One region of the Rhizobium sp. NZLR10 genome, then DNA from elsewhere that is predicted to be linked to it. Evidence: riboswitches for the same ligand, from Rfam matches in the RefSeq annotation. Region 1 holds a riboswitch; each other region holds the start of a gene.
The links. Region 1 has a riboswitch for cobalamin ahead of nrdH (glutaredoxin-like protein NrdH). Riboswitches for the same ligand answer to the same signal wherever they lie in the genome.

Region 1 (7,137 bases):
CTTGCGGATTTCGATCTTCGAGACGATCGGATGGATCGAAGAGGTCGAGTGGTTGATGTAGGAGATCGACCCTGTCGGCGGTACTGCCTGCAGATTCTGGTTATAGAGACCGGAAGTCATCACCGCCTTCTTGAGAGCCGCCCAGTCCTCCTGCGTCGGAATATCGATGCCGGCAGTTTCGAACAGCGTCCTAACTTTCTCCGTCGCTGGCTTCCATTCCTGGCTCGTATATTTGTCGAAATATTCGCCGGAGGCATATTTCGAATTTTCGAAGCCCTTGAAGCTCGTGCCGCGTTCGACCGCGAGGAGGTTCGAGGCGCGGATTGCGTGGTAGGTCACCGTATAGAAATAGATATTGGTGAAATCGACGCCTTCCTCTGAGCCGTAAAAGATGCGTTCGCGGGCGAGATAACCGTGCAGGTTCATCTGCCCGAGGCCGATCGCATGGCTCTCGTCATTGCCCTTTTCGATCGAGGGAACCGAGGAGATATGGCTCATGTCGGACACGGCCGTCAGCGCCCGGATCGAGGTCTCGATCGTCTTGCCGAAATTGGCGGAATCCATCGCCGCGGCGATGTTCAGCGAGCCGAGATTGCAGGAAATATCCTTGCCGAGATGCTTGTAGGAGAGGTCGTCATTGTAGTCGCTCGCCTCGCTCACCTGCAGAATCTCCGAGCAGAGATTGCTCATCGAAATGCGCCCGGCGATCGGGTTCGCCCGGTTCACCGTGTCCTCGAACATGAGGTAGGGATAACCGCTCTCGAACTGGATTTCGGCGATCACCTGAAAGAATTCGCGCGCCTTGATCTTCTTCTTGGCGATGCGGGCGTCTGCCACCATCTCCCGGTAGTTTTCCGTCACCGAAATCTCGGTGAAGGGCACGCCATAGACGCGCTCGACGTCATAGGGCGAGAACAGGTACATGTCCTCGTTATTCCTCGCGAGTTCGAAGGTGATGTCAGGCACGACGACGCCGAGCGACAGCGTCTTGATGCGGATCTTCTCGTCGGCATTTTCGCGCTTGGTGTCGAGAAAACGCATGATATCGGGGTGATGGGCGTTGAGATAGACCGCGCCCGCGCCCTGGCGCGCGCCCAGTTGATTGGCATAGGAGAAGCTGTCTTCGAGCAGCTTCATCACCGGAATGATGCCCGACGACTGGTTTTCGATCTGTTTGATCGGCGCGCCGGCCTCGCGGATGTTCGTCAAAGACAGCGCCACGCCGCCGCCGCGCTTCGACAGCTGCAGCGCCGAATTGATCGACCGGCCGATCGATTCCATATTGTCCTCGACGCGCAGCAGGAAGCAGGAGACGAGCTCGCCGCGCTGTTTCTTGCCGGCATTAAGGAAGGTCGGCGTCGCCGGCTGGAAACGGCCGGAAATGATCTCCTCGACCACGTCGCGGGCAAGTGCCTCGTGCCCACGCGCCAAGGCCAGCGCCACCATGCAGATACGATCTTCGTAGCGTTCGAGATAACGCTTTCCGTCGAAGGTCTTCAACGTATAGCTGGTGTAATATTTGAAGGCGCCGAGGAAGGTCGGAAAGCGGAACTTCTTGGCATAGGCCTGGTCGAACAGGTCACGCACGAAATTGAAGGAATACTGGTCGAGAACCTCCTGCTCATAATAACCCTCGGTCACGAGGTAATCGAGCTTTTCCCGGAGATTGTGAAAGAACACCGTGTTCTGGTTCACATGCTGCAAAAAATACTGCTTCGCCGCCATGCGGTCCTTGTCGAGCTGGATCCTCCCCTCGTCGTCATAGAGGTTCAACATCGCGTTCAGCGCGTGGTAGTCGAGCGCTTCCGCCGCTTTCAAAGGGCGTTCGCCGGCGGGATGAGCAAAAGTGTTATGCGGTTTTGCGCCCGCATCCCGCGTCAGAGTTGTTCCCGTGTCCAAAATCGTTCCATTCCGTGTTTAACGTTGGCGACATCCGCTTCGGTGCCCAGCAGCTCGAACCTATAGAGGTACGGCACTTGGCATTTCTGTGAGATCACGTCGCCGGCGAGCCCATATGTCTCGCCGAAATTGCTGTTGCCCGCGGCGATCACGCCGCGGATGTGTCCTCGGCTCTCCGCATCGTTGAGGAAACGGATAACCTGCTTGGGAACGGCCCCCTTGCCCCCGTCGCCACTGTAGGTCGGCACAACAAGCACAAAGGGTTCACGGATACGGAATGCGTCTGCGGCACCTGTTGGAATGCGCGCCGCGCACATTCCAAGCTTGGCGACGAACCGATGGGTATTCTCGGACCGGCTGGAATAATAGACGATCAGCCCCATCGTTCGGCCTCGATCAGGAGAGCGCGCTGATCATGTCGGGACGGAAGCCGGCCCAATGCTGCTCGCCGGCGATGACGACGGGCGCCTGCATGTAGCCAAGGCTGCGGACGCGATCGAGCGCTTCGGCATCCTCGGAGATATCGACGATGTCATAAGCGACGCCCAGGCGGTCGAGGGCGCGGTAAGTGGCGGTACATTGGACGCAGGCCGGTTTGCTGTAGACGGTAATGGTCATGATATTCCTCGTGACGACGCGATTGGGACGCAGGGCATCGATCGGAAATCTCGCGATATCCGTCGAAACATTCTCTGATGGTTTGAACGATGCGGCCTGTTCAGCCGCCGGGCGTGATCCGCCCTCTGCTTAGCGCGGGTTGCGGCCTGAACTGAGATACTGACATGACTTCACCCCGAAGTGGCTCATGCGGAGGATCGAGCGGCCTTGCGAAACGCGACGCGGATATCATCCGCAGCCATGCAACGCGACCTTCCGGACTCCCCGCCCGTGGACGTTTTGTTCGAGGCAGGTCTCCTGGCTCACGGGTCAAAGCATCCTGCCCAGCCTTCCCGGAGCATTATGCTCCAGTGGCCTGAAATCGGACAGTTGCTCGCCGCTTACAGTTGCGGGGGCAGCTCCGGCATAGCCGCGCCATAATGGCGCAACGCACCGTATTCCCGTCTTAGCCTGCGATTCTCACGAATCGAAGGAACCTCGAACACTAGATATGGTACGCGAATCCAAATTCGCGTCAATGGATGGTTTGTGCATTGCGTTACGGCAGGTTTGAAATCACTGCATTCCTGTGAAAAACAGGGATAACGAAAGCTTAAGGAAAACAGGCGGTGGACAAGGCTCGAACGAAGAGAGCCGGTCTATGGCCGCTCTCAGTTTCATGACAAACCTCCCTCTCCGCCTCATCCTCGGCCTTGTGCCGCGGATCTACTGCCTATCGACCGGAGGCAGATGCCCGGGACAAGCCCGAGCATGACGAAAGAGGGGTTGGCGTCCGTTGTCAGCGGTCTACGGTGACGAGCGCCGCAAGGACGTTATCGGATGTTTACATCCTTACTCGAAGCAATCGCAGCGCGTTGATCGTCACCAGCACGGTGGCGCCGGTATCGGCGAGGATCGCCGGCCAGAGGCCGGTGATGCCGGCAATCGTCGTCACCAGGAACACCGCTTTCAGGCCGAGCGCGATGGTAATATTCTGCAGGATATTGCGCATCGTGCGTTTGGACAATTCGATCATCCTTGCCACGTCGCCGACGCGCCCGTGCAGCACGGCGGCATCCGCGGTCTCCAGCGCCACGTCGGTGCCGCCGCCCATGGCAATGCCGATATCGGCTGCGGCCAGCGCCGGCGCGTCGTTGATGCCGTCGCCGACCTTGGCGACGACGAAGCCCTCGCGCTTCAATTCGACGACGACCCGCTGCTTGTCCTCAGGCATCATCTCGCCGCGCCAGTCGATGCCGAGCATGCCGGCAACGGCTGCCGCCGTCCGCTTGTTGTCGCCTGTCAGCATCATCGCCTTGACGCCGGCTGATTTGAGCGTGGCAAGCCCGGCCTGCGCGTCCTCGCGCGGTTCGTCGCGCATGGCGATCAGCCCGGCCGCAACATTGTTGACCAGCAGCACCGAGACGCTCTTGCCCTCGTCGTTCAGGTCAGTGATGCGTGCCTCCTGTTCAGCACCGAGTGCGCCGCGTTCGCGGGCAGCGGGCGGCGACAAAAGATCCAGCGCCTCGCCGCCGGCTTTGCCGCTGACCCCCTTTCCCGGCAGCGCCTCCAGTTCGAAGGCCGGCGGCATGGGAACGCCGTCCGCCTTGGCGCGGTTGAGGATCGCCAGCGCCAGGGGATGGCTGGAGCCCTGCTCCAGCACCGCCGCGCGCGACAAGACTTGCGCCTCGCTCAATCCGAAAGAAATGATATCAGTCACCTGAGGTTTGCCTTCCGTCAGCGTGCCCGTCTTGTCGAAGGCGACCATCGTCACCTTGCCGAGCGTTTCCAGCACCGCGCCGCCCTTCATCAGCAGCCCGCGCCGCGCACCCGAAGAAAGCGAGGCGGCGATCGCCGCCGGCGTCGAGATGACAAGCGCGCAGGGGCAGCCGATCAAGAGGATGGCAAGGCCCTTATAGATCCATTCGCCCCACGACCCACCGAACAACAGCGGCGGAACGATCGCGACAAGTGCGGCGACCACCACCACGCCGGGCGTGTAATAGCGCGAGAACCGATCGATGAAGCGTTCGGTCGGCGCCTTCGATTCCTGCGCTTCCTCCACCAGCTTGACGATACGGGCGATGGTATTGTCGGCTGCGGCCGCGGTGACGCGAACCCTGAGCACCGCATCGCCATTCACGGTTCCGGCAAACACAACGGCATCGACGCCCTTGCGCACCGGCGTACTCTCGCCCGTCACCGGCGCCTCATCGATCGCGCTCTCGCCTGAAATGATAACGCCGTCCGCCGAGATACGATCGCCAGGACGCACCATGATAATCGCGCCGACGGCAAGGCTTTCCGCCGGCACCTCCCGCGTCTGGCCATTGTCTTCGAGCAGCGCGCTCTTCGGCACCAGGGCCGTCAGCGACTGGATGCTTTCGCGCGCCTTGCCCGCAGCCACCCCTTCCAGCAATTCGCCGACGAGGAACAGGAACACGACAGTTGCCGCCTCTTCGCCTGCATTGATGATGACCGCGCCGACGGCGGCGATCGTCATCAGCATCTCGATCGAAAACGGCGTGCCGGAGAGAGCCGCCATGACGGCGCGCCGCGCGATCGGCACCAGCCCGACCAGCATGGCCACGATGAAGGCATAGGATGCGATCGCCGGCACCAGATGGTCGATAGCATAGGCAGCAACGAGTGCGGCACCCGAAAGGATGGTCAGCCGCCCCTTCTTGCTCTGCCACCAGGGACCGGTCATCGGCGCATGGTCGTGCCCATGCAGCCCCTCGATTTCCTTCTGGCCATGGTCGTGGTCATGATCGTGACCTGCGTGATCATGGCTGGCATGATCGTGATCTCCATGGTCATGGCCCGCATGATCGCCATGATCATGTCCGTGGTCGTGATGATCGTGTGCGCCGTGGCCTTTCGCCGGCGTCGTGCTTCCGGCAAAGGGCGAGACCGAATAGCCGAGCCCCGTCACCTTCTTCTCGATCGCCTTGAGATCGCTGTTGCCGTCGTGCCGGACGGTCATCGTTCCCGCCATCACCGAGACCGAAACATCGGCGACACCCGCCACGCGCCTGACGGCCGTGTCGATCTTGGTCGCGCAGGCGGCGCAATCCATACCGCCAACCCGGTATCGTGTCTCGTTCGTCTCAGCCATGAACCGCTTCCTTGTCAAACAGAAGCATCCCTCCTACATCCTCTAGCGGCTAGAGGTGCAAGAGGAAAATCATGAAAAAGATCACGATCGGCGAAGCTGCACGCCAAAGCGGCGTCAAGGTGCCGACGGTGCGCTATTATGAGAGCATCGGCCTGCTTGCGGCCCCGAGCCGCAGCGAAGGCAACCAGCGCTCCTTCGAGCCTGCCGATATCAACCGCCTCGCCTTCATCCGCCACGCCCGTGAATTGGGCTTCGAAATCGAGGCCATCCGCGCGCTGCTCACGCTGCAGGATGATCCGCACCAGTCCTGCGCCTCGGCCGATGCCATCGCCAAGGCCCGCCTTATTGAAGTCGAGCAACGCATCCGCAGCCTGATGGCTTTGAAGGCCGAACTGGAAACCATGGTGGAAGGCTGCGGCCACGGCCGCGTCGACCAATGCCGCGTCATCGAGGTTCTCGCCGATCACGGCCAGTGCACCCATCCGCACCACTGATTTCCATCCTTGCAGGCAAGGCGCGCCCGCGCCAAAACTGCACGCAGAAAGAATCAGGCGAAGACATCCATGAACCAGAAGCGGATCGCGATTATCGGTGGCGGCCCGGCCGGCCTTGCGGCTGCCGAGCTGCTTTCGCTGTCCGGCCATGCGGTGACGGTCTATGACGCCATGCCGACCTTCGCTCGCAAGTTCCTGCTGGCCGGAAAGTCGGGTCTCAACATCACCCATTCCGAGGACTATGGCCGTTTCACCACGCGCTTCGGTGCGGCAGCCGCCCGCCTGCGCCCCGCGCTTGATGCCTTTACCCCCGATGATATCAGAGATTGGGCAGCAGAGCTCGGGACAGAGACCTTCGTCGGCTCGTCCGGCCGGGTTTTTCCGAAGGTGATGAAGGCCTCTCCCTTGCTGCGTGCCTGGCTCAGGCGGCTGGAGACGCAAGGGACCACGCTTCGCACCCGCCACCGCTGGATCGGTTTTGCCGAAGAGGGTTTTGCCTTTGAAACGCCCGAGAGGCGGCGCATCGTCGATTGCGACGCGGCCCTGCTGGCGCTCGGCGGCGCAAGCTGGCCGCGCCTCGGCTCGGATGCGCGCTGGCAGCCCTGGCTATCGGAGCGGGGCGTTGATATCGACGCTTTTAAACCCGCCAATTGCGGCTTCGTCGTCGACTGGAGCGAAAGCTTCCGCGCACGTTTCGCCGGCGAGCCGGTAAAATCGGTCACCGCCACATCCGAAGCCGGTACCTTTCCCGGTGAATTCGTCATCACCACAAGCGGTATCGAGGGCAGCCTCGTTTATGCCAATGCCGCAGCACTGCGCGACCGACTGCAGAGCCACGGCGACGCCGCCCTGACACTCGATCTCGCACCGGGCCGAACGGCCGAAAGGCTGACCCGCGACCTGGCGCGGCAGGACGCCAAATCGAGTTTTTCAAACCGCCTGCGCAAGGGCGCGGGCCTCGACGGCGTCAAGGCGGCGCTGCTGCGGGAATTCACGCCGGAGTGTGACCGACGCGACCCCGAACGCCTG
Region 2 (7,137 bases), on a different contig from region 1:
GAAAACTTCTCCCATCCCTATTTCCATACTGTCGCCGCTAACCGATTGATGTATGCAGGGAGCACAAAAGACGTGCACGGAGGCGGCAATGGATCACCAGGAAAAATCCAAGACGGAAAAGAACCTGACAGGCGGCGATCTCGACGAGCAGGCGCTGTTCTTCCACCGCTATCCCCGCCCCGGCAAACTGGAGATCCAGGCAACCAAGCCGCTCGGCAACCAGCGCGACCTGGCACTTGCCTATTCGCCCGGCGTCGCAGCCCCCTGCCTTGCCATCCGCGACAATCCCGAAATGGCGGCCGAATATACCTCGCGCGCCAATCTCGTCGCCGTCATTTCCAACGGCACGGCAGTGCTTGGCCTCGGCAATATCGGCCCGCTGGCCTCGAAGCCGGTGATGGAGGGCAAGGCCGTGCTCTTCAAGAAATTCGCCGGCATCGATGTCTTCGATATCGAAATCGACGCCGCAGGCGTCGAGCAGATGGTCTCGACTATCGCCTCGCTGGAGCCGACCTTCGGCGGCATCAATCTCGAAGACATCAAGGCGCCGGAATGTTTCGAGGTCGAGCGGCGCCTGCGCGAAAAGATGAAGATCCCGGTCTTCCACGACGATCAGCACGGCACGGCAATCATCGTCGCCGCCGCGATCCTCAACGGGCTGGAACTCGCCGGCAAGGCGATCGAAAACGTCAAGATCGTCGCCTCCGGCGCCGGTGCAGCCGCCCTTGCCTGCCTGAACCTGCTGGTGATCCTCGGCGCCAAGCGCGAAAACATCTGGGTCCACGATCTCGAAGGCCTCGTCTATGAGGGCCGCATCGAGCTGATGGACGAATGGAAATCCGTCTACGCCCAGAGGAGCGAGACGCGTACGCTCGCCGAAAATATCGGCGGCGCCGACGTCTTCCTCGGTCTGTCGGCCGCCGGCGTACTGAAGCCCGAGCTGCTGGCGCAGATGGCCGATAAGCCGCTGATCATGGCGCTCGCCAATCCGACGCCGGAAATCATGCCGGATCTTGCCCGTGCCGCCCGCCCCGATGCGATGATCTGCACCGGCCGCTCGGATTTCGCCAACCAGGTCAACAACGTCCTCTGCTTCCCCTATATCTTCCGCGGCGCGCTCGATTGCGGCGCCGAGACGATCAACGAGGAAATGAAGATGGCGGCCGTGCGTGCCATCGCCGCCCTTGCCCGCGAAGAGCCGTCGGATGTCGCTGCCCGCGCCTATTCCGGCGAAACGCCCGTCTTCGGCCCCGACTACCTGATCCCCTCGCCCTTCGATCCGCGCCTCATCCTGCGCATCGCCCCTGCGGTTGCCAAGGCCGCCGAACAGAGCGGCGTGGCGCGCCGCCCGATCCAGGATTTCGACGCCTATCTCGATCAGCTGAACCGCTTCGTCTTCCGCTCCGGTTTCGTCATGAAGCCGATCTTCACCGCGGCCAAGGCAGCAGAACGCAAGCGTGTCATCTTCTCCGAAGGCGAAGACGAGCGCGTGTTGCGCGCCGCCCAGGTGCTGCTCGAGGAAGGCCTCGCCGAACCGATCCTGATCGGCCGCCCGCAGGTCATCGAGACCCGCCTGAAGCGCTACGGTCTGCGTATCCGCCCGCTGCAGGATTTCGAGGTCATCAATCCGGAAGACGATCCGCGCTTCCGCGAATATGTCGATCTCTATTTCTCGCTGGTCGGCCGCCGCGGCGTCATTCCCGAAGCCGCCCGCACCATCGTGCGCACCAACACCACCGTCATCGGCGCACTGGCGCTGAGGCGCGGCGAGGCCGATGCGCTGATCTGCGGTCTGGAAGGCCGCTACGAGAAGCACCTGCGCGACGTCCGCCAGATCATCGGCAAGCGCAAGGATGTTCGTGATTTCTCGGCCCTCAGCCTGATGATCTCACAGCGCGGCGCCACCTTCTTCACCGATACCTACGTCACCTTCAATCCGAACGCCGAAGAAATCGCCGAGGCAACGGTGCTGGCGGCCGAGGAAATCCGCCGTTTCGGCATCACGCCGCGCGCTGCCCTCGTTTCGCATTCCAACTTCGGCTCGCGCGAATCCGAAAGTGCCACAAAGATGCGCAACGCCCTGCAGCTTGTGCGCGAGGCCGCCCCAGATCTCGAGGTCGACGGCGAGATGCACGGCGAAAGCGCCATCACCGAAGCGCTGCGCAAGCGCGTCATGCCGGATACGACCCTGCACGATGAGGCAAACCTGCTGGTCTTCCCGAACCTCGACGCCGCCAACATCACGCTTGGCGTGGTGAAGTCGATGACCGATGGTCTGCATGTCGGCCCGATCCTCCTTGGCACCGCCCTGCCTGCCCACATCCTTGCCCCCTCGGTCACCTCCCGCGGCGTCGTCAACATGGCGGCGCTGGCCGTCGTCGAAGCATCGCAACCGGCTTAAGCCGGTTGCCGGCAAGCAAACGACAGGCGCTTGAGACCGGCCCGACGCCCTGTCAACCACCCTCTATCGACAGGCGTCCTCTGCCCGCGAGCGCATCCGCGCGTTCGTTGCCGATAATCCCTGAATGACCCTTGCACCAGGCAATGGTCACCAGGGCGTTCCGGGATAATTGAAGATCGATCGCTTTCCAGAGTTCCGCATTATCGATCGTTCGCCGTCGGCCATGTCCATTCGGGCTGCTTTTCTTCCAGCCATTGTTCTTCCAGATATGTCGCCGGCTGTTACAGCCTTTGACGGCATAGACGGAATCGGACCAGATGGTCGCAGCTTCGCCGGTTGTTTGGCTGTTGATCCACATGGCCGCCCTGAGAACGGCGGTCAATTCCATCGAATTATTGCTGGAATCTCCAACGCCACCTAAGTCCGCCGCGATTTCCACCGCATCGCGATAAGCGACAAACGACCAGCCTCCATGCCCGGAACCGGGCTCAAAACAACCGTCCGCGAAGACGTGAAGGCCGTGTTGGGTTTCCGCTACGCCTGATGTCGGTGCTGAGGGTCGGATCTCGTCGGGAATGCCTGTCATTTTAACCGAGTCCCAGGCGATTGCTGGATAAGATTACGAAAATACGGTGGGATTTTCTCTGAGCTTATTAAGAGAAATCCGTTAAGGGAAAACGCGCGGCCGTTGACGTCGCATTCGACCCACCGACCGTTTGCTCATTCCGGGACGACGCCGTGAAACGCCGAAACCTGTCTCTCGCCGTCCTCCTCGCTTTCTCAGCGCCCGCCGCCGCGCAGACTAGTGCCGTCTGTGAGGACCTGCGCGGCCGTCTCGCCGACCTGCCGCGATCGATCGGCAATGGCAACGGTCCGGAAGCCCGCCAATATTCCAGCGCCATGGCCGAGCAGAACCTCGAGCTGCGCAAGGTTCGCAACGACCTGCGCAGTTACGGCTGCACCTCGGGCAGCATGGTGGTGATCGGCGGCCAGAATGCCGATTATTGCGCCGAGCTCTCGGACTCCGAAGCCCGAATGATCGACAATATCGGTTACCTCCAGGATCGCCGCAACGAGCTGACCGGCCGGAACGGCGCCGATGACGGCGCCCGGCGGGAGCTGATGTCTGCGCTCGATAGCAATGGCTGCAACAGCGAGAATTTCTATGCGCCTGACGAGCGCAGCGCCAACGACCCTGCCCCGAGCGTCGAGGAACAGGCGATGCGCTCCGATACCTTCATACCGCTCGGCGGTGGTGAGGAGGCCGACCCGCGCTACGGCCTGCCGCGAGCCGAGATGCTGTCGCCGGTCAGCACCATGTGCGTGCGCAGCTGCGATGGCGGTTTCTTCCCGATCAGCTCGAACGCCACTTCGGTCGATTTCGGCCGCGATGCCCAGACCTGCGCCAAGATGTGCCCGGGGATCGAAACCCAACTGTTCTATCGCGAGGTGACGAGCACCGAAGCCTCGAACATGATCTCGGTCGCGACCGGCACACCCTACAGCGCCATGAAAAACGCTTTTGCCTACAAGAACCGCACGCCCGGCGAAAAGACCTCCTGCGCCTGCAATCTCACCGCCTATTATGACGAGATGCGCGGCAAGCAGGCGGTAAGCCAGCCGCCGCAACAAGGCTCGATCACCACCATCCACACCAATCCGCCGGTGAAGGATGGTACGGCTGCCGCGCCGCAGCCATCCGTGCCGGAGCGCCCGTACGACCCAACGCAGAACAAGGTCCGCCAGGTCGGCCCGCAGTTCCTTGCCGGTGACCAGGGCTCGATCGATCTCGCCAATCCTGCCGCACCTGGCCCCCAACCCCAGCAGCAGCAGTAATTGGCTACGGCTCGGTCCGCCCCCAGCCGTCGTGGAAGACGAGTTCCTCGAGCGGCAGCCGCTGCCGCCAACCTTTGACGGAGAGTTCCGGCTGATCATAGAGCCGATCGACAAAACCGGCGCAGAGCCAGGCGACCACCTCGATATGCTCGGGTATGCCGAGAATCGTTTTCAGGTCGCCTTCGTGAAAGATGCTGACCCAGCCGATACCGATCCCTTCGGCGCGCGCCGCAAGCCAGAGATTCTGGATGGCGCAGACGGTGGAATAGCTATCCATCCGCGGATTGTGCGTCCTCCCCAGCACCACGCTGCCGCTGCGCGTGGGATCGCAGGTCACGCAGATGCCGAGCGGCGCCTCTGCGATGCCTTCGAGCTTGAGGGAGCGGTAGGCCTGCTGCCGTTCGCCCTCAAACATCAATGCCGCCTCTTCGTTCGCCTTGGCAAAGGCATCGCGGACGCGCGCGCGCACCGTTGGACTTTTCACCAGAATGAAATTCCACGGCTGCATGAAGCCGACGGAGGGTGCGTGATGAGCGGCCGTCAGCAGCCGTTCCACGACGTCGTCCGGCAAGGGGTCAGGCAGGAACTGGCTGCGAACGTCGCGCCGCGTCAAGATCGCATGATAGACGGCCTCGCGTTCGGCCAAGGAAAAACCGGACGCCGCCGGAAGGGCATCCTCATCAAAGGGTCGCATCGTCAAATCCCCAACAACGCAACCGCCCGCCGTCCGCGCGGGTTGGGTCTATCTTGCCAGGCCGGTCTTCTGACTTGGCGTCATCCGTCTGCCGCAGCCTTCCCGGCAAAGCCAGTGGCATGATTAGCGGCAGACGTCAGCCTTACAGCGTTGGGCACGTTCCGGTCTTGCACCGGATTCCCGATTCTCCCGCCTGGCCGGCGGGCACCTGACGGCGCATCTATTTCAGGAAAGCAGCGCTACGGCAAGCCGGGAGTCCCCTTCTCCCCAGCGGGGAGAAGGTGGCCCGAAGGGTCGGATGAGGGGGCCGCACGGCACACCATTCATTGCCCTTCGCCCGCGCTCACCGCATTCGCGACTTCGCCGCTCACCCCCTTGTATCTGCACGTTAGAGATTTTGTGCGATGGAACCCTCTCCTAAACAGCAAGAAACGGACACCCATCTGATTTGATCACCCGCGTCGGTTTGAAGCGGCTCGGCAGGCCGCAGCGTCGATTGTTTCTATATCCTAGCCGCTGGCGAAGGCGTATGGCTGAACAATCCACACCAGCATCCCGGTTGCCCGTGCCCCGCTTCACCCCGATGATCCTTGCGGTCGCCCTGTTCATGGAACAGATGGATTCGACCGTCATAGCCACCAGCCTGCCGGCGATCGCGGCCGATATCGGCACCTCGCCGATTGCGCTGAAGCTCGCCGTCACCAGCTATCTCGTGGCGCTGGCGATCTTCATCCCGATCAGCGGCTGGATGTCGGATCGGTTCGGCGCGCGTAACATCTTCCGTTTGGCGATCTTCGTTTTCATGATCGGCTCGGTCGCCTGCGCCTTTTCAAACTCGATCGCGGCCTTCGTCGTCGCGCGGCTGATCCAGGGCGCCGGCGGCTCGATGATGACGCCGGTCAGCCGCCTGCTGCTGGTCAGGGGAACGCCGCGCCACGAACTCGTCGATGCCATGGCCTGGCTGACCATTCCCGCGCTGATCGGCCCGATGATGGGCCCGCCGATCGGCGGTTTCCTCACCACCTATCTCAGCTGGCACTGGATCTTCTGGATCAACGTGCCGATCGGCGTGCTCGGCATCATCCTCGTCACGCGTTTCCTGCCGGCGGTCGGGCGGCGCAGCCCGCGGCCGATGGATTTTCCGGGCTTCTTCCTCTGCGGCATCGGCTTTTCCGGCTTCGTCTTCGGCCTGTCGGTGATCAGCCTGCCGGCCGTGCCCGTGATCTACGGGTATGTCACGGTGGCTATTGGCATCCTTGCCGGCCTCCTCTATCTCCTCCATGCCCGCCGCGCGCCCTATCCGCTTCTCGATCCGAAGATGTTCCGCTACCCGATGTTCCGAGCAGCGATCCTCGGCGCCTCGAATTTCCGCATGGGGCTCGGCGCTCTGCCTTTCCTGATGCCGCTGATGCTGCAGCTCGGCTTCGGCCTGACGCCGCTGCAATCAGGCTCGGTCACTTTCGTCAGCGCGCTCGGCTCCATGGGCTCGAAATTCGCCGCTTCGCGCACCTTCAATGCCTTCGGCTTCCGCACCGTGATATCGATCACCACCTTGCTGGCGGCGATCTTCCTCGGCATCAACGGCCTCTTTACCGTCGAAACGCCGCTGTATTTGATCATGGCCTGTCTGCTGATCGGCGGCCTGTTCCGCTCGATGGCCTTCTCGGGCGTCAACGCCATGGCCTTCGGCGATGTCGATGACGCCGACAGCAGCCAGGCAACCGCAATCAACGCCGTTGCCCAGCGGATCTCCATGGCAATGGGTGTGGCGATTGCCGGAGGCATCCTCGAAATTTCGAGCAGCTTCCACGGCGGCAGGCTGCTGGTATCGGATTTCCACATCGCCTTTTTCAGCGTCTCGGCGATTTCGGCGCTGGCCTGCATCACCTTCCTGCGCCTGCCGCGCGATGCCGGCGCCGAACTGACGACGCGCCGCCGCAAACGCCGCCAGCCCGAGCCCGAGCCCGAGCCCGAAGAGGCAATCGCGGAAAACAGCTGAGCAAGCCAAATCCCCGGCGGGCGCAATGGCGGATACGTGTGCTCCGGCATCCCTTTCCACTTTATGATTTATTCACACATCAAAGACACACTGCGTTTGCGCGTTTTGGGTTGCTATCAGACATGGGCATGAGTGCTCGTGATGTGACCGTCAGCGGCGATGCCCGTGTTGATACGCCGGTCGGGAACATCGCCGACCGAGCCGCAA
Region 3 (7,137 bases), on a different contig from region 1:
TGCCTCGATCGGGGCGGTCTCGCCGCTCTGGACGAGGGCGCGGTAGAAGCTGATGGCGACGATTGGCCCAAACGCCACCTCCTCCGTCGAATGTGGGATACCCCCCTGCTCGACGGACGAAGGCGGCGCGACATGCGAACCGGCAACCTGCCGCCACTCCTGCACCCCGATCAGCCCCCGCCCCGGCCACCAGATGCCCGCCTTCATCAAAGGCACTGCCGGCGCCGGCTTCTCGGCACCTGACAACATCGCCGAGGCATAATCGAGAAAGCCGCGCGCATTGGCGTCGCCGCCTTCGATCAGATAGGCCCAGAGCGCATTCATATCGTCGAGATCAACGTTGGAAAAAGGAACGAGCCCCGCATCCGGCCGGGCATCGCCCGGCAAGACCGCAATCAGCGCACCGGCGCGGGACGCTGCCGCGTGCAGCGCCTCCAGCGTATAGTGGAAATAGCTGGCACCGCCGAGCGCACGCACGATGATGAGCCTGGCATGCCGCGCCGTGCGTTCGACATAGGTATCGACCGACATCGGATGCTTGAGGCTCATCAGGCTGGCAAGTCTCAGCGAAGGCGCCGCCCCATGCTCGCGATGGGCGGCTGCGATGGCGGCAAGCTCGCTGTCGGCGGCCGACAGGAACACGATATCGCCCGGCGTCTGCCCGAGGTCGATCGCCTCCTCGCAGTCGCTGATCGTTCCCTGTTGGGCCAGAAGCAGATGCATGGGATTACGCCAGCGCCTCGATCGCCGCCCTAACAGCGTCCTGGTCCATCTCGTGCAGACCGATGACCACGAGGCGCGTGGCGCGCGTTTCGCTCGGGGCCCAGGCACGGTCGAAATAATGGTCGATGCGGCTGCCGACGGCCTGGATCTGCAGGCGCATCGGCTTGCCGGCGACATCGACGAAACCCTTGAGACGCAGTACGTCATGGTCGGCGATAATCGTCTTCAGGCCAGCAATGAAGCCGGCGGGATCGGCGACCGGGCCGAGTTCGACGACGAAGCTGTCGAATTCGTCATGGTCGTGCGGCGCGCCGTCCTCATGCTCCAGCTCGTGATGCGATTTGCGGTTGGCGACATCGTCCTCCGTGCCGATGCCGAGGCCGAGCAGAATTCCGGCCGACACCTCGCCATTTTTCGCCTCGATCATCACCGGCTTGCGCACCGTGCGGGAGGCGACCTCGTCGCGAACCCTGATAAGGCCGGCAGCGTCGATCAGGTCGGTCTTGTTGAGTACGATCAGATCGGCGCAAGTCAGCTGATCCTCGAACAACTCCTCGATCGGGCTTTCGTGATCGAGCGATTCATCTGCGCCGCGCGCCGCCTCGACGGCATCGTGGTCGTCGGCGAAACGGCCGGCGGCGACAGCCGCGCTGTCGACCACGGTAATGACGCCATCGACCGTCACCTGGGTGCGAATGTCAGGCCAATTGAAGGCCGCGACCAGCGGCTGCGGCAGGGCAAGGCCCGAGGTTTCGATGACGATATGGTCGGGCCGCTGTTCACGCTCGAGCAACTTCGTCATCGTCGGGATGAAATCGTCGGCGACGGTGCAGCAGATGCAGCCATTGGTCAGCTCGATGATATCGTCCTCGGTGCAATTGTCAGCGCCGCAGCCCTTCAGCACCTCGCCATCGACGCCGAGATCGCCGAACTCGTTGATGATGAGCGCGATCTTTTTGCCGCCGGCATTGGTGAGCAGGTTGCGGATCATCGTCGTCTTGCCGGCGCCGAGAAAGCCGGTAATGACGGTTGCGGGAATTTTCTGCTGGTTCATGAACTTAACCCTTCATTTTCAACGGCAGGCCTGCCGCGATGAAATAGACTTCGGCGGCCTTGGCCGCAATTGATTGGTGCAGCCGGCCGGCATGATCGCGGAATTCCCGCGCCATGCGATTATCCGGCACGATGCCGAGGCCGACCTCATTGGAAACGAAAACGAGCTGCGCCTTCGCCTGCGGCAGAAAATCGGTGAGCGCGGCAAATTCCGCCGCCATATCGCGCTCATCCATCATCAGATTGGTGACCCAGAGTGTCAGGCAATCGATGAGCACGACGCCGCCCTCGCGGTCGATAGCGTCAAGCTTGCCGACGAGATCGAGCGGCTCTTCATGCGTCGTCCAGGACGGGCCGCGATCGGCTCTATGTTGGGCAATGCGCGCCTGCATTTCCTCATCCCAGGCGCGGCCGGTCGCGAGATAATGGCGGTCGAGGCCGATCGAAATGACAAGGGACTCGGCGAAGCGGGATTTCCCCGAACGGGCGCCGCCGAGGATGAAGACGGTGTTGGAGGGAGCGGTCGTCATGCGCAGACGCCCCTTTGGTGGGATGCCGCACCCCACCCACTCGATCGCGCCGCACAAGGCCGCGCCGAATTCAATCGTTCAGCCAAAACAACCTCCGTGCTGGCAGCGGGCCTCTTGCCCAGGGTTGGGCTTCTCGCCCGGCACGGGATGGCAGGTCTCCTGGCTCGCGGTTATCGGCCGCGATCGGGGCAGACCGGAAACCGGTCGCCCTGATCGTGCCAGCGGATCTGCCTCGCCTTCCCGGCTGCATCGATGAAAAGGTGGACGATTCGTAGACTTAAGAGGCGTCCGACCCCGGTTGATCATCATGCATGTCCAGTGGCTTTTCCGGCATGTCGCCCGTCCCGCCCGCTTGCATTATTGCAAGCCGCCGGCCGGAAGGGCTCGATGCCGGATGGAAGACCCTGACCGCTCTACAGTCGCGGGGTCGGCTGTGATGAAGGCGCCCGGCTTGGGTCCGCCCCGTCACATTCCCTTTTCATCCGGAAGGCGTAACACCGATCCGGAACCATCCGTTATATCCGAGGATGGTCAGGTGACCATCCGTTGAGGGATGGTTAGGCAAGCTCAGGGGTGAAGTCAACCGCCCTCGACGGCCGGCAGTGGCTAGACAGGCGAGGCAACGCCAGCAACACGACTTACCCTACCTAAAACATCGTCATTTATCAGATACTTACGTCACAAATATTTATCCAGGGCGCCGGCTTTTCGCCACAATTGCACTGCAAGCGGACTGCGCCATCGCCCTTGACCGGGCCTCTTCCTGCCTAGTTGTCTTGCCATGCTTATGCAATTGGATCGGCGCCGGTTCCGAGCGCTGCGTGTTTTCTTCGACCCGGGGCGGCTGCGGGCGCTGACCCGCCGCAGTGAGGTCGGCCTGTCGCTGGCGGGTGCCGTCGTCGGCATCACCTCGGGTCTCGCCGTCACCGGCATGAGCTACGTCTCCAATCAACTGCATCAGATGGTCTTCGGCATCGACGACAGCGAGCGGCTGAGCTCGTCGGTGATCGACGACAAGCTGCTGCTTCTCACTGCCCCCGTCATCGGTGGCGTCCTGCTCGGCCTGTTGCTGTTCGTACTGGCGAAACGGCGCAAGAAACCGATGGTTGACCCGATCGAGGCCAATGCGCTGCATGGCGGCCGCCTGTCCTTGACCGACAGCATCATCGTTGCCGTGCAGAACCTGATTTCCAACGGGTTCGGCGCCTCCGTCGGCCTCGAGGCCGGCTATACCCAGCTTGCCGCCGGCCTCGCCTCGAAATTCGGCCTGAAGCTGCAGCTTCGCCGCTCCGATCTGCGCACCCTCGTCGGCTGCGGCGCGGCGGGCGCTATCGCCGCTGCCTTCAACGCGCCGCTGACCGGCGCCTTCTACGCCTTCGAGCTGATCATCGGCACCTATACGATCGTCTCGCTGACCCCTGTGGTCGTCTCGGCCCTGGTTTCCACCCTCATCGCAAGGCTGCTCACCCACGGCGATTTCACCATCGACATCGGCAGCTTCGGCGCAGTCGTGCCGGCCGATTATATCCCGGCTATGCTGCTCGGTGGCTTCTGCGCTGGCGTCGGCATCCTGATCATGCAGGGCGTCTCCTTCGTCGAGGAGCTGGCGCGCAAGAGCTCGATCGCCCCGCCCTTCCGCCCGGCGCTCGGCGGCATCGTCGTCGGACTTCTGGCGATGATTTCGCCACAGGTGCTCTCGGCCGGCCACGGCGCGCTGCATCTCAATCTCTCCCGCGAGGTGGCGATCCCGGCGCTGATCGGCCTCTTCCTGTTGAAATCCCTGGCCTCGGCGATCTCGATCGGCTCCGGCTTCAGGGGCGGCCTGTTCTTCGCCTCACTGTTCATGGGCGCCCTGCTCGGCAAGCTCTTTGCCTATTGCGGCCCCTATTTCGCCGATGCGACGCTGACGCCCGTCATCTATGCCGTCGTCGGCATGAGCTCGCTCGCCGTCGCCGTCATCGGCGGGCCGCTGACGATGACGTTCCTGGCGCTCGAAATCACCGGCGATTTTCCGATCACCGCTCTAGTGCTCGCCGCCGTCATCACCTCCTCACTCGTCGTCCGCTCAACCTTCGGCTATTCCTTCGCCACCTGGCGCTTCCACCTGCGCGGCGAAAGCATCCGCAGCGCCCACGACGTCGGCTGGATCCGTAACCTGACAGTGGACAAGCTGATGCGCGCCGACGTCAAGACGGCAAGGGCGGGTATTTCGCTGGAGGAATTCAAGCAGGCCTTCCCGATCGGCTCGACCCAGCGCGTCATCCTCGTCGAGGAGAGCGACAAATATGCAGGCCTCGTGCTGGTGCCGGAGATCTACGCCAACCCGACCGACGTGCAGGACGAGGGCAAGACGCTTGCCGATTTCATCCACTACCGCAACGATTTCCTACAGCCACAGATGAATGCCAGGCAGGCGGCGGCGATCTTCGACAAGAGCGAAAGCGAAGCACTCGCCGTCGTCAACAACCTGATCGAACGCAAGGTGATCGGCCAGCTCAGCGAAAGCTATACGCTGCGCCGCTACAGTGAAGAACTTGACCGTCGCCGTCGTGAGGTCTCAGGCGAGATCTGAACTTGGTCGCGCCCTTGATCGGCGCTTCATGACACAGAGTTGGCGAGCTTGAAGACGTCGGCCCGCTTTGAAACTCCACGCAATTCGAACGACCCGAGATACTCGCAAGCCACCGTACAGTTGGCCGCGAAACTCTCCGACAGCAGAAGGTGCTGCTCAAGCGTACCGCAGAGTTTCTCCAGCCGCGAAGCCTCGTTGACCGCCCTGCCGATCACCGTGAAGTCGAGCCTGCCGTGAGCGCCGACATTTCCGTAGAAAAGCTCGCCGAGATGCAGCACGACATCGATGCCGATATCGGGGCCTCCATTGCGCGTCCGCTCGCGATTGAGCTCTTCGTTTGCCTTCAGCAGATTCTGTGCCGAAGCCAACGCAGCCTTACACGCCCTTTGCGGATCCTCGGCGTCCGTCGGAAAGATCGCCAGCACGCTGTCGCCCATGAACTTGAGGATCTCGCCGGAATTTTCCTCGACATGCCGGTCGATCAGCTCGAAATGCTCGTTGAGAAACCCGACGATGTCGCCTGGCTGGTAGGCCTCGGTCAGCGCCGTGAAATTGCGGAGGTCGGCAAGCAGGATGGCGGCATCGATGGAGCCACCCATTCCCCTGCGGGTTTCGCCCGCAAGGATGCGCGCACTGGTCCTGGCGCCGGTATAGACGGCGAGGATATCGGTCGCGGTCTTCGAAACCGCCACGCGGTAAGCCGCCAGCCCCAGCGCCGGGAACAGCTCTTCCATGATCGCCAGCTGTTGATCGGAAAATCCGCCCGGCGCGTCGCTCGTCAGCGAGAATCCGAGCCCGCGCAGCGCGACTTCCTTCGGGAATTCGAACAGGCTGATCACGTGATCCGTGCCACCGGCGAGCGCGAATTCGTTGAGTTCGCTGTAATCGAGCCCCTCGCCGCTCGCCAGGTTCCATCGCCCCTTTGTTTCGCCGCGGCTCAAAAGGTGAAAGATCGGCGTCTTCTCGAAGTCACGTTCCGTCTCACTGCCGTGCTCCGCATTTTCAAGGACAGTCGCACCGCCCCGCATGAAATTAGCCGAAACGCCGCGATACATGGGATGGAGGGACGGCATTCTGATACTCGCCCGCCAGATCGGAAATCCGTCCGCGATCAGCCGGTCGCACAGACCGGCGACGAGGTCGCCAATATGCTCGCTGGTGATCCCCTGCTCTATAAGCCATTGAATATGATTTTTAATTTTTCAATCTCCGCATGAGGACCGAGAACCGGCAATGGCCATTTCGCCCTCGAGCCCGATGAGCAGAACGGCACAACGGGCGCTCAACGAGCGGTCTTACACCTGCCGTTCATTAACCTGCTTCGCGTCGTTATACTACACCCGGGCGAATGGGAGTGATGCGGAATTCTGGCCTTTTCTCGTCGAACGTTTTGCCTCGCTTCGATGTGCAAAGGGCTGCTCGGTCAGCGGAATCTGTTCCAGTCTCCATCCCGCGAGGCGACGAACGGGATCTCGCTTCTCGACGCCGCAATGTCCTTCAGCATGTGGTCCGACAGCGCGCCAAGCCGATTTTCCACCGACTGCCGTCGTTGCCACAGGATGAAGTTACGAGCCGGAGAAAACAGCAGCAGCACCGCTTTGCGCAGTCGCAATTCGAACGCGCCTAGAGCTTCTCGTTCATGATCGTCCCCTAGAGTCGTGCGCCGATCCCAAGATCGCTGCGCCTGCGAGCCGGCCGGCGCCTCGTCCGCCGGCCAGCTCCCGCGCCCCGGCGCATCACCTCGAAATCGGTTTGCGGAAAGCGTTGTGCGCGGATGGAAAGTGGGCTTGCCGCGCGCGCCATCGAACGCGGTGTTTAACGCGCGGCCGAATGAGGGCCGATGAGGCTCGTGATCTCCGTCACGCGGTCCGCAGGAAAGCCACCCTTTTCCGCGTGCCGATAGACCGCTTCCGCACTCTCGGCCTCATGAACGCAGTACATCTTGTCGCCAGTCACATAGCTGGTGATCCAGCTATAGGGTTCGCCGAGGGAGGCCACGACGGCGTTGGATTTCGCCGAGATCTCGCGCAGGGTTTCCTTGCTCATATCTCCGAGACCTGGAATATTTCGTTCGACAACGAATTGCGGCATTGTTTTGTCCTTTCATGATGCCTTGAGTGACGCAGCGCTTCATCAACCGTGCGCATGCCGGCAGCTGACGTCGGGGTTCATGTCGGCGAACGATCCCTTCGGATTGTCCTTCCATGCCCAGACATGCAACTCGTAGAAAGCCGGAAGGCCGTAGCGGTTCGGTGCATT
Region 4 (7,137 bases), on a different contig from region 1:
GTTCAGCGACGGGCCGACCTTGTTCGTATCGGACTCGGCGATATGACAGGTCGCACATTTTTTGAAAACGGTGGCGCCCGCCGTCGCATCACCCTCCTGCGCCCCGGCGACAGCAGGGAAAAGGGCAGTCACAGCTGCACCAATCAGCAGAACAACACGGTAATCCATGGCAAACCTCATCCTCCTCAAGGTCGCCAGCCACTCACACCGTCCATTATCTCTCGCGTGTGGGTGGTGGTTGTTATGGCCCAAAGCTTAGTCCTTCGCGGATGCAAGTCAATCGCTTCCACATTTGGGTCACCTGAACGCCTCTGATACCAGGTGGACCCGACGCGGATAACTGCCACGCCAGCTGACGCCCTTTTTGACTACTCCCCGATCGAGAGCGCTTCCTTTACCGCCAACTCGGCCATGGCAAGCGTCGCCTCGCGGGTTCTGGCGGCGGCGATGAAGCGGCCGTTGTGGCAGAAGGTCGCACCCTCTATGCCGCAAACCGCCTCCAACTCTCCATTAGCAAGACCGGCCCAGGCTGCCGGCAGATCGGCCCTGAGCTCGAAACCCTGCTCGGCACGGCGGATGCCGGTCACGCACCAATCTTTTTCGCGCGGGTGGACGACGAACAGCAGGTGATCGGCGCCGGCCTTGACGATGGCGGGACGGAAGGGCATTCCTCTTGGCAATTCCAGAACACGCCCTTGCCCCGCAGCCTCGATCGCCCGATGCACCATCGCCTCGGCCCGCAGTTTTGCGGCACTCTGGGCGATCCTCGCCTCAACGAAACTGCGGGCAATGGCAAGAGCCGCATGGAAGGCGCGATCGTCTGCCTCGGGGTCCGCTTCGTCGAAAACCGGTTTCAGGGTCTCCAGCAGCGCCGGCAGCGTTAGCCCCGCCAGCGGTCCCGAGGGGCTGAGCGCACCGTTGTCGGTCAGATCGATCGGCAGCACGAAGCCGGCATCGAAAGAGCCATGCACCACATCGACATGTGTTTCGGGAAGGCCGGAGGCTGCGAGATAATCACGGCCGTAATGCTTCCAGATCAAGCCGAACGAGCTGTAAGGCTGGCCATCGTCGCGCAACGGCGCGCCGCGCTGGTGGTGATCGAATATCCCGGCATCGGGGTCGTAGACGCCGCCGACATCGTAGATGATCCGGTCTTTGCCCGGCGTGATCCATTCCGGCGCCCGGCTGCGGACGATGCGCGCCTGCGGGAAAAGCCGGGTCAGGATGACGCTCGACAGCAATTCGTCGGCATGGAAGCCACCGGAATGGGTGACGAGAAAATTGGGGATCATGAAAGGCCTTGTCGTTTTCGGCGGGTCCGCCTGGGTCAGCACCAGATAGCGGTTGGCGGATATAACGACAAGCCTCTATGGGATGAGGCTCTTGGACTTTGGCGTATTGGCGCCTGCAGTGACTGCCGCGGTGGAATAGCAAGAGCAAACCCCCGGCATCCCCGAAGCCTGGGCGCGGAAACCTCCAACGCCCCTCATCCTGATGCGCGTAGCCCACAGGGCGAAGCCTCGAAGGACGCGCTGCAGCGCTGCTCCTTCCGCTGGCGCACCCACCTCGCCCTTCGAGGCCTGTAAAGGTCGGCCGAAACAACTGCGCAGCGGTTTTGGCCGAACGACGTGCATGAAATCAGAGGCCTAAGACAGCGCCGGTCCCGGCTGTCTTGCAACCAGCGCACGGCCACCCGCCGCGCCGGCATGAAGGCAGATGAGCCCGATCGCAGCGATAGAATTGATCAGCAGGACATTTGCCACGACCGACGCCGAAAACGCGCTCTCGCCTGACGGAAGCACCGCCGTTGCGGCAAAGAGTACGCCTTCATAGGCAACGAAGCCGGCCATGAAGGCGCCAGCCGCGGTGACGGCAAGGTCCGCCGCGAGACGAAGCACTCCGAGCGCTGCCGCCAGAGATGCGATTGCAGCGATACCGATCGCCAAGCCCCAGGCATAACTGTCCCAAGTCTGGGGATAACCGAGCAGGAGATATCCGACCATCTGGTTGGCGAGCCAGGCCAGCAAAACCGCCGTCACCGCCATCCGCCGAGGAAGAATGACCGCTGACACCGCCGCCAAGGCCACGAAGGGCGTCACGCAGGCAAAAAGCAGGCTGAGAGCGACGCTAGCACCTGAAATGATGACGACCCAGGCGACCGCGAAACCGGGAACGACCGGGCGCAGGGGAAACTGATTTCTTTCGAGCATCGCGAAACTCCGTTCGACCGGGCGCCCGCGCCCCAGGAAATCATACGCCAGTCCTGGAAAAATGCCAGTAAGCCTCTCCCTGAGAACGAATTCCCAGCCGCTCAATCCATGACGTATTGGATATGATGCCGGCCATGCACGGCCGATTTCTGGACATGGGCGCGAACGCCGAAAACACGGGCGATCATATCCTCCGTCAGCACATGCTCCGGTGCGCCCGAGGCGACGACCTCGCCCTTCTGAAGCACCGCCAGGCTGTCGCAGAACATCGCCGCCAGGTTGAGATCGTGCAGCGCGACGATGCAGGTGATGCCGAGTTTCGAGATCAGTTGGAGAATGTCGAGCTGATGCTGGATATCGAGATGATTGGTCGGCTCGTCGAGCAACAACTCGCTCGGCGCCTGCGCCAGCGACCGCGCGATATGGACACGCTGGCGCTCGCCGCCCGACAGCGTCTGCCAGAGCTGGCCCGCCCGCTCCCCCATGTCGACCCGTAACAAGGCCTCATCGACCGCGGCATCGTCCTCCGCGCCCCAGGGCGAGAGCAGCCCGCGATGTGGCGTGCGGCCGAGCCGCACCGCGTCGCGCACCGTCAGCTGCGTATCGGTCGTCGACTGTTGCTCGACGAAGGCGATGCGCCGCGCAAGGGCTGCGCGTGACAGCGAGGCGATATCGTCTTCGCCCAGCCGGATGACGCCACTGCGGACCTTCCGCAGCCGGCAGATCAGCCTGAGCAGGCTCGATTTGCCGGAGCCGTTCGGCCCGAGCAGACCGAGCACCTTGCCCTTTGCCACCGTCAGGCTGACGCCGTTGACGATGACCGTGTCGCCGGCGGCGAAACTCACCGCATCGATGGTAATGCTCATGCACTCCTCCGGACGCGATAGAGGATGACGGCGAAGGCCGGCGCGCCGAAGAGCGCCGTGACGACGCCGATCGGCAGGACCTGCTGCGGGATGATGATGCGCGAGACGATATCGGCGCCGACCATGTAGATTGCGCCGCCGAGCGCCGTTGCCGGCAGCAGCCGCCGATGGCCCGGCCCGACGAGAAAGCGGGCGGCATGCGGAATGACGAGGCCGACGAAGCCAATCGAGCCCACCACGCTGACGACGCTTGCCGTCATCGCCGCCGTCAGGCCGAACAGCAGGATCTGGACGCGGCGCACGGCAATGCCGAGCGAGGCCGCCGCATCCGTGCCGAAGGAGAAGGCGTCGAGCGCCCTGACATGGACCATGCAGATGACGAAGCCGGCAAGCGCGATCGGCACCGAGAGATAGACATCCGGCCAGCGCACGCCGCTGAGCGACCCCAGAAGCCAGAACAGGATGCCGCGCGCCTGCTCGGCATTCGCCGATGTCGTCACTATGTAGGAGGTCAGCGCATTGAAGAGCTGCGAGCCGGCGACGCCGCAAAGGATGATGCGCTCGCCGGTTCCCCCCGCACCCGTCGCAAGGAAGCCGATCAGCAGAAAGGCGATGACCGCGCCGATGAAGGCGCCGCTCGACAGGCCGAAAACACCGTAGCCGAAGCCGAGGATCATCACGCACACCGCTCCCGTCGAGGCGCCGGCAGAGATGCCGAGCACGTAGGGTTCGGCCAGCGGATTGCGCAGCAGCGCCTGCAGCACGGCGCCACAGAGCGAGAGCGACGCGCCGGCGCTGGCCGCAACCAGCGCCCGGCTCAGCCGATAATCCCAGACGATGCCCTGGTGGATGCGGCTGAGCTCGAAATCCGTGCCGAACAGCCGGTTCGACACCGCCTCCGCCGTGGTCGCTAGCGGGATCGCGATCTCCCCGATCGAAACAGCGAGACTGATCATCAGGCCGAGAAGCAGAAAGGCAGAAATGGTGAGCGCGCCAAGCGCCCACCATCCGTGTTGTCTGACCGACATTGCCTTCACTGCGAGAGACCGAAGGACTTGATGCCGTTCGCCAAGGTCTCGATGCCGTCGATCGTACGGATCGTCGGGTTCATCGATTGCGCGTCCATCATCACGAAGTGCTCGTTCTTGACCGCGTCAAGCTCCTTGGTCACCGGGTCGTTCTCGAGAAAATCGATCTTGACCTTCGGATCGTCGGCGGCGTAGCGGCGCCGGTCCATGGTCGCCAACACGATAACCGCCGGGTTCACCTGAGAAATGGTTTCCCAGCCAACCAGCGGCCATTCCTCTTCGGTTGTCACGACATTCCTGGCGCCGATCGCCTTCAGGATATAGGCAGGCGCGCTGTTCTTGCCAGCGATGAAAGCATCGCCATTGACTTGCTTGCTGGAGAACCAGAAGACGATGGGCAGGTTCTTGCCCGATGCGCCTGATATCGACGCGACGGCATCCGCCTCGCGCTTCTTCAACTTGGAAATCAGCGCATCGCCGCGCTCCCTCACGTCGAAGATCTCCGAGAGCTCGGCGATCTCACGGTAGACCAGCTCCATCGTGAACAGCTCCTTGCGCACACCGTCGCCGCCATCGGTGTTGACCTTGGCGACGCAATCGGCCGGCGCGAGATAGGTATTGATCCCGAGATCCTGGAACTGCTCCCGCTTGCCGACGGAGCCCTGCGCGCCGACATGCCATTCGAACTCGGCCGCCACCAGGTCGGGCTCCCGCCCAACAACGGATTCGAAGCTCGGATCATTGTCGGCGAGACGCTTTATCTTGCTGTTAGCCTCGGCATATTGCGGCAGGACGGGACCTACCCAGACGGCCGTACCAGCAATCTTCTCGGCAAGGTCGAGCGAGAAGAGAATTTCAGTCATGCCCTGGCCGATCGAAACGATCTTCGACGGCGCCTTCTGGAACGTCACCTGCTGACCGCAATTGGTGATGGTCAAAGGATATTGGGTGGCGGCAAGGCTCGGTGCCGCAAGGCCGATCAGCCCGAAGGCAAATGTCATGGTGGCGAGAATCTGGCGCATGAAAAACCTCGATTGAAGAGAAAAAGCATGGTTATGCCGCACCCGCGGCCGAAGGCACGGTGATACGTGCGCTAACCGCAGGAGGCCCAATCGAGACGGATGCATGCCGAAATTCGGCGAAGGTTCAGAAGGTCAATCATGTCTGTTCCTTGTCCGGGCATCCCCGCCCGGTTGATTGGATCGTGATTGACGGCAGGTCTCCTGGCTTGCGGATATCCGTCGGTTCATCCGCCTTCCCGCGATATCTCGCAGTGGCAGGGCTATAAGCCCTTCAGAGATGGCCAGTCGCTGGCCACACCTGAGATGATCGACAATCCGCATACAGTTGCGGGGGCAGCCACGGTCTCGGTCCCTGCTGGGTCGTCCTTACCGTGTTCCCTATTAATCCCCTTGGAGTCATCTTCAGGGAACCGTCGCCCCCAGTTACGTCGCCTGCCCGCAAGACGTCAATGCCTATTGCGGAGGATTGGGTTCGTGCGGGTGAAAAATAGAGACGGAACGTAGGGGGCCTGTTGGCCGGTGTAATACCTGCATCCTCGCCTCCTCAGGATGAGGCTCTCTTGAGCGTTGGCGCCGCTTTCTCCCGTTCCCGCTGTCGTGAGCGCGGCATCCGCCAACGTCCCTGATGCTGATGTGCGCAGCCCGAGAGGGCGAAACCTCGAAGCACGCCGCACGCTACTTCTTGCTACAACGCATCCAGCGGTATCTTCAGATACCGCCGCCCATTTCCCTCCGGCTCCGGCAATCTGCCTCCCCGAATATTCACCTGTAGCGCGTGCAACATCAGTTTCGGCTTCGGCAGCGTGCGGTCGCGCGCCTGGCGCAGCGCCACAAAGCCGGCCTCGTCGATGCCTGATATATGCGGGTTACCGTTTTTCTGGGCGGCCACCTTGCTTTCCCAGCGCGCGTGGCGCCCGCCGGGCTGATAGTCGTGGCCGGAAAAGAGCCGGGTCTCATCGGGCAGCGACAGGATGACCTGGATCGAGTGCCAGAGGGCGCTGGCGCTGCCGCCGGGGAAATCCGTGCGCGCCGTGCCGGAATCCGGCGTAAATACGGTGTCGTGCACGAAGGCGGCATCGCCGATCAGATAGGTCACCGAAGCAAGCGTATGGCCGGGCGAAAACATCACACGGGCTTCAAGCCCACCGATCTCGAAGGTGTCGCCATCGGCAAACAGCCGGTCCCACTGCGAGCCGTCGGTTTCGAGTGCCGGCAAGTTGTAGATCTCCTTCCAGAGCACCTGGACGTCGGTGACATGGGCGCCGATCGCCGTCGGCGCGCCGGTCTTTCTCTTGAGGTAATGCGCGGCGGAGAAATGATCGGCATGCGGATGCGTGTCGAGGATCCACGCGACCGTCAGCCCCTCGCTGTCAATATGAGCGAGGATGGCGTCGGCATTCGCCGTTCCCGTCGCGCCCGACATCTCGTCGAAATCGAGCACCGGGTCGATGATGGCACAGCGTTTTGTCACCGGGTCTGAAACGACATATTGCACGCTGCAGCTGCGGGGCTCGAAGAAAGCCTTCACACCAGCCGCCTGCCCAGCCCGCTTTTCCAGCCAGCGGCGTGCGCCGGCAAGATCGAAGCCGAGTCTTTGGCCGAAGACCTCGACCTCTCCGGGCTGCATCCGCCCGTCGAGCACCTCTCCCAGCACATAGAGCGTCAGCGCCCGTGTGCCGCTCTTGCAATGAGCAACGACCGGCCCCTTCGCCTGCGTCATCGCCATCTGGAAAGCGCGGATATCGGCCTCGGTGATCTCGGCCCCTTTCACCGGCACGAAGCTGTAGGCGAGCCCCGCGGCAGCAGCAGCAGCCTTTTCCGCGGCATTGCCAGGCTGCCCCGGCTCCTCGCCATCCGGCCGGGCATTGATGACGCCGGCAAAGCCGTTTGCCGCAAAAGCGGCAAAGCCCGCGGCATCGGGCTGTCCCGTCACCGATATCAGCTCATTGACCCTCACGGATGTCATCGAAGCCCCCATGCTACCTGCATCATGCAGTATCGCATGTATATC

Region 2: it holds a riboswitch for cobalamin, as region 1 does, so the genes downstream of both, bluB (5,6-dimethylbenzimidazole synthase) here and nrdH (glutaredoxin-like protein NrdH) in region 1, are expected to answer to the same signal.
Region 3: it holds a riboswitch for cobalamin, as region 1 does, so the genes downstream of both, cobU (bifunctional adenosylcobinamide kinase/adenosylcobinamide-phosphate guanylyltransferase) here and nrdH (glutaredoxin-like protein NrdH) in region 1, are expected to answer to the same signal.
Region 4: it holds a riboswitch for cobalamin, as region 1 does, so the genes downstream of both, HJB82_RS07455 (ABC transporter substrate-binding protein) here and nrdH (glutaredoxin-like protein NrdH) in region 1, are expected to answer to the same signal.

Annotation. Positions count from the first base shown of each region.
Region 1 covers NZ_JABDWE010000034.1:6,087-13,223, forward strand. Annotated here, with positions in the region: gene nrdE (class 1b ribonucleoside-diphosphate reductase subunit alpha) at 1-1,899, opposite strand, end outside; gene nrdI (class Ib ribonucleoside-diphosphate reductase assembly flavoprotein NrdI) at 1,878-2,282, opposite strand; gene nrdH (glutaredoxin-like protein NrdH) at 2,296-2,517, opposite strand; cobalamin riboswitch at 2,787-3,012, opposite strand; gene HJB82_RS31165 (heavy metal translocating P-type ATPase) at 3,341-5,614, opposite strand; gene HJB82_RS31170 (helix-turn-helix domain-containing protein) at 5,686-6,108, shown strand; gene HJB82_RS31175 (TIGR03862 family flavoprotein) at 6,178-7,137, shown strand, end outside.
Region 2 covers NZ_JABDWE010000021.1:7,476-14,612, reverse strand. Annotated here, with positions in the region: gene HJB82_RS26270 (NADP-dependent malic enzyme) at 89-2,401, shown strand; gene HJB82_RS26265 (ribonuclease H) at 2,454-2,987, opposite strand; gene HJB82_RS26260 (DUF2865 domain-containing protein) at 3,140-4,237, shown strand; gene bluB (5,6-dimethylbenzimidazole synthase) at 4,242-4,931, opposite strand; cobalamin riboswitch at 4,973-5,158, opposite strand; gene HJB82_RS26250 (MFS transporter) at 5,515-6,930, shown strand.
Region 3 covers NZ_JABDWE010000016.1:121,108-128,244, reverse strand. Annotated here, with positions in the region: gene cobN (cobaltochelatase subunit CobN) at 1-723, opposite strand, end outside; gene cobW (cobalamin biosynthesis protein CobW) at 728-1,777, opposite strand; gene cobU (bifunctional adenosylcobinamide kinase/adenosylcobinamide-phosphate guanylyltransferase) at 1,782-2,306, opposite strand; cobalamin riboswitch at 2,438-2,834, opposite strand; gene HJB82_RS22840 (chloride channel protein) at 3,088-4,878, shown strand; gene HJB82_RS22835 (adenylate/guanylate cyclase domain-containing protein) at 4,905-6,077, opposite strand; gene HJB82_RS22830 (DUF1127 domain-containing protein) at 6,302-6,490, opposite strand; gene HJB82_RS22825 (DUF4242 domain-containing protein) at 6,694-6,969, opposite strand; gene HJB82_RS22820 (hypothetical protein) at 7,012-7,137, opposite strand, start outside.
Region 4 covers NZ_JABDWE010000003.1:373,179-380,315, reverse strand. Annotated here, with positions in the region: gene HJB82_RS07480 (cytochrome c family protein) at 1-168, opposite strand, end outside; gene HJB82_RS07475 (MYG1 family protein) at 369-1,292, opposite strand; gene HJB82_RS07470 (hypothetical protein) at 1,647-2,210, opposite strand; gene HJB82_RS07465 (ABC transporter ATP-binding protein) at 2,312-3,076, opposite strand; gene HJB82_RS07460 (iron ABC transporter permease) at 3,073-4,104, opposite strand; gene HJB82_RS07455 (ABC transporter substrate-binding protein) at 4,110-5,126, opposite strand; cobalamin riboswitch at 5,300-5,556, opposite strand; gene blh (bifunctional sulfur transferase/dioxygenase Blh) at 5,812-7,092, opposite strand.